Regions from separate parts of the Lactococcus sp. KTH0-1S genome, predicted to be linked through region 1. Evidence: predicted binding sites of a transcription regulator. Region 1 holds the regulator's gene; the other holds the start of a gene.

Region 1 (2,208 bases):
CGGCAAATATTGTCCTTGAGGAATTCAGCCCAGTATCTTGCGCTAAATAATTCATCGTCAAATCTTTGGTCTTGGATACAGTTCCGCGACTCGCTTCTTCAACTCCAGCAATAATTTTAAGCAAGGTTGACTTACCAGCTCCATTTCGGCCAACTAGGGCAATTCTTGAATGGTCTTGTAAACTAAAATTGATATTTTCAAATAAAACATCGCCACCAAAAGTGCGTGCAATTCCATTCCCTTGCAGTAAAATCATGATATTTATCCTCTTCGTTAAATCTCAAAGCATATTTTTTAATACTTCGTTTTTCCTTTTCATATAATAGAAAAGCAGTCCTTCTATTATAGCATTTAAGGCAAGTTTTTTGTAGTTCTTCCAAATTCTTGAAATTAAAAAGCTTACCAAATTTGATAAGCTAAAATAAAATTAATATTAGACTAAAATTAATCTTTCACGCAATTCAATTCTCCTAACTTCTGGTGGAATAAACGCTCTGATTCCATCCTCGTTAAAACCAATCAATAGACAGTCCTCGTCAAAAATTAATGGTCGTTTTAGAATACGTGGATTATCCTGAATTAATTCAAAAGCTTTTTCTAGTCCTAATTCATCGAAATTATAATTTAAAGAGGCATATGTTTTCCCTCGGGTCGCAATTATATCCTCAAATCCGTTTTCAGTCAAGGATAAAATTTTGATTAAATCATCTTTTTCCATAACATCTTTTGATAAATTAATTTCTTCAAATTCAATGTGATGTTTACGTAACCATTTTTTAGCTTTTCTACAAGATGAACATGAACCACTAAGATAAATTTTAATCATATTTTCTCCCTATCTATTTTTTTCATATTTCTATTCTAACATGAAAGCGCCTTAATTAAAAGGGGGAAATAAATATTTTTTTAGAATTATAATTATTTTCTCATTTTGGACAACTATTCCATTTCTTTTGTTTGATAATTTCACAAATTTTTGATAAAATTATCACAAAGAAACTAAATATTAATTAGTTTTAATAAAATCGAATTAAATTTTTGAGGTATAACAATGACTGATCATAAATCAAGTAAAAGCTTGCCTAAAGCAACTGCTAAAAGACTGCCACAGTATTATCGACTGTTCAAAAGTCTTGTCGAAGAAAATGTGACACGCACAAATTCACAACTCATTTCAGAAAAAATCGGAGTAGATGCTGCCACAATTCGCCGAGATTTCTCTTTATTTGGTGAATTAGGCCGACGTGGATACGGCTATGAAACGAAAGTGCTCCGTGATTTCTTTGGAGAACTTCTTGGCCAAGACCAAGAAACGCATATCGCTCTAATTGGTGTCGGAAATCTCGGTCGTGCATTACTCCATTATCAATTCCAAGATAGAAACAAAATGAGAATCACGCAAGCCTATGATATTTCTGGCAATCCATTAGTTGGAACACAAACAGATGATGGAATTCCAATTTATAATATTTCTGATTTAGAAAAAAATGTTAAAAAATCGGATATCAAAACAGCAATTCTCTCTGTTCGCAAAGAAAATGCCCAAGAAGTTGTTGACACTCTAGTCAAAGCTGGTATCAAAGGTTTCCTAAACTTTGCCCCAATTCGTTTGAAAGTCCCTTCAGATGTGGTTGTTCAATCAATTGACTTAACTAAGGAGCTGCAAACACTGCTATTTTTCATGGGAGCTCAAGAAGACTAGATTAGTACAAAATAGAAGAACAGTTTTTATAGGCTGTTCTTTTCCTTTCTTTTTAATTGAAAAATGGTTTTTTATTATGTAATCCTTCATTTTCGGATTTCTTCTTCCCGAAAACTAAAATAATTACCAGCCCCTACAATAATATGATCAATAAAATTGATTCCCACATCCTCACAAGATTTTTTTATTTTGTAAGTAAATATTTTATCAGCCTGACTGGGTCGTAAATTTCCTGAGGGATGATTATGTGCAACTAACAGTCCTACTGAGAGATTTTTTATTGCATGATAAAGAATCTCTCTAGGGCTTGCAGTTGCATGATTAACCGCCCCTATAAAAATTGTCTTTTTTTCAATAATTCGATTTTGACCATCTAAATAAGTCGCCACAAGATGCTCTTGTTCAAAATTTTGCATTTCAAAAGCAAGACTCAAGCCATATTCTTTGGAACTCAAAACTTGACCATAACGTTTTCTATTAGTGGTCTGTATCCTTTTTCCAAATTC
Region 2 (2,208 bases), 420 kb from region 1:
AACACCTTCATATTGAATAGAAGAATGCTTGTGGCTCATAGACATTGAATAACGTTTGAATGAGTAAGGAAGTTTAGAATCCCAAAGGACTGTCAAGTTTGGTTCTGGAGCATTTCCGATTGTATCGAGTGTGTTCAAGAAACGGTAGTCCATTTTAGTGACACGGTGACGTCCGTCATTACCCATACCAGCCATAGATGTTGTGATGAATGTTGGGTCACCAGAATAAAGTTCATCATAAGCAGCTGCACGAGCAAATTTCATTGTACGGAGTTTCAAAACGAAATCATCAACAAATTCTTGAATTTCTTGTTCAGTAAATGTTCCACGAGCAAGGTCACGTTCTGCAAAGATATCAAGAACGATTGGAACACGTCCAAGTGAAGTTGCAGCTCCATTAATGACACGACATACTGCCATATAAGCGATGTTAACCCATTGGATTGCTTCTTTTACGTTCATAGCTGGACGTGAAACATCAAGACCATATAAAGCACCAAAGTTTACAACTTCTTGCAAAGCTTGGTATTGCATATTAATTTCTTCTTTAAGACGAATGTTTTCTTCGTTAATTTCAGTGATTGCATCCCATTCTTTTGCTTTTTCCTTCATAAGGTAATCAGCACCGTAAAGGGCAAGACGTGCATAGACACCAATGATACGTCCACGAGAGTAAGCATCTGGCAAACCTGTTACAGTATGAGCATGACGTGCTTTACGAATTGCTGAAGTATAAGCACGGAAGATTCCATCATTTACAGAAGTCATTGTTTGTGACAAAACATCATGCAAGCCTGGGTCAACTGAGAGACCGTGTTCTGTCAAAATCTTTTCAGCAACACGAAGTCCACCTCTTGGCATGAAATTCAAGCGGAAAAGTTCGCTATTTTGCATCCCATAGATAAGTTCAAGTTCTTTATCATTAGCATCGATATATCCAGCAGGGATTTTATCAATAGAGGTTACACGGTCAGTATCGAAGGGAAATCCAACTTCTTCATAGTGAGCTTTTGTATCTTCAATAATTTTCTTTACTTTAAGTGTACGTTCTGTTGGCCCAGCAAGAAAGCTTTCATCACCATCATATGGTTTGTAGTTTTCTTGTACAAAGCGAGTAACGCTTGCTTTATCACGCCAGTTGGTTCCTTTAAAACCATCCCAAGCTTGTTCAAAGATATTTTCCGTAACTTCGGTTTTCATTTTGAAATCTCCTTTGTTCTTTCTGTTTCAAATTACAACTTCATTATATCATACAGTTTGAGAATAGCAAACAGAATTCAAGAGAAATTACAGATTCTTTACTAATACAGTTCCAATTATTTTAATATCTGTTATACTTTTTTAAAACGTTTTCATAAATAATTCACAAAATAGTTTTAACAAACATTGCTAACTTCATAATCTTCAACCACTAATTAATTTTTTCACAAAGAGGAAAAAAATAGAGATTTTTCTCCATTTCATAACATATCTTTTTTATGTAACCACCAAGTGACCCAAACACATAATAAAATTCCTAGAACTAAAATAAGCCAAACCATCCAATTAAAATTTTGACCAGGAATTGGAACATTCATTCCGTAAAAACCAACAATTACTGCTGGAATCCCTAGAACGAAAGTAGCTGACGTCATGATTTTCATGACAATGTTCAAGTTATTAGAGACGATATTTGAGAACAAATCTCGGAGATTTTCTAGTAACTTGAGCTGAATCTTGGTTTCTGTATAAGCTTGGTCTGTTTCAACAAAAATATCATAAATCTTTTCAGCAAAACCATCTTCATCATCTTCTCTCAAGTAATCAATAAAATCTTGAAGCACTTGCATATTATTGTTCAAGGCATCTTCAAAATAAATTAAACTTGCTTGAATGGCAATCAAATCAACAATTTGGTCGTTCTTCGTTGAATTTTTGATTCCCTGTTCAAGTCTGCGACGTCTTGTTCGGAAATCTCTCAAATAATCATGGAAAGTGTGTGTCATTTGATACATCACTTGAAAAATAACTTGATGTTTGTAGCGTTTATAATCATATTCACGCTCGAAAATTAAGCCATTATCAATTTCATGATTAAGTGCTAAAATAACCGATTCATTTTTAGTCCAAACCAAAGAATATGGAAAAGTCGCCACTTCTCCATAATTAGAAAGTGCAGGATATTGTAAGAGAATCAGATTATTATCATTATCATCTGTTTCAAAACGG

The links. Region 1 encodes Rex, which represses fermentation and respiration genes when NADH is low (regulators of the CRP and FNR family bind a similar motif). Its sites were predicted from a motif close to TTGTGAANTANTTCACAA; they were not measured.
Region 2: pflB (formate C-acetyltransferase) is a predicted target of Rex. The motif match lies at 1,352-1,369, and genes of this name have one in related genera.

The regions. Positions count from the first base shown of each region.
Region 1 is NZ_CP195165.1:1,041,821-1,044,028, reverse strand. Features, by position in the region: gene ACRYLU_RS05160 (ABC-F family ATP-binding cassette domain-containing protein) at 1-256, opposite strand, end outside; gene ACRYLU_RS05155 (Spx/MgsR family RNA polymerase-binding regulatory protein) at 434-826, opposite strand; gene ACRYLU_RS05150 (redox-sensing transcriptional repressor Rex) at 1,052-1,702, shown strand; gene radC (RadC family protein) at 1,789-2,208, opposite strand, start outside.
Region 2 is NZ_CP195165.1:622,045-624,252, reverse strand. Features, by position in the region: gene pflB (formate C-acetyltransferase) at 1-1,200, opposite strand, end outside; gene ACRYLU_RS03210 (magnesium transporter CorA family protein) at 1,461-2,208, opposite strand, start outside.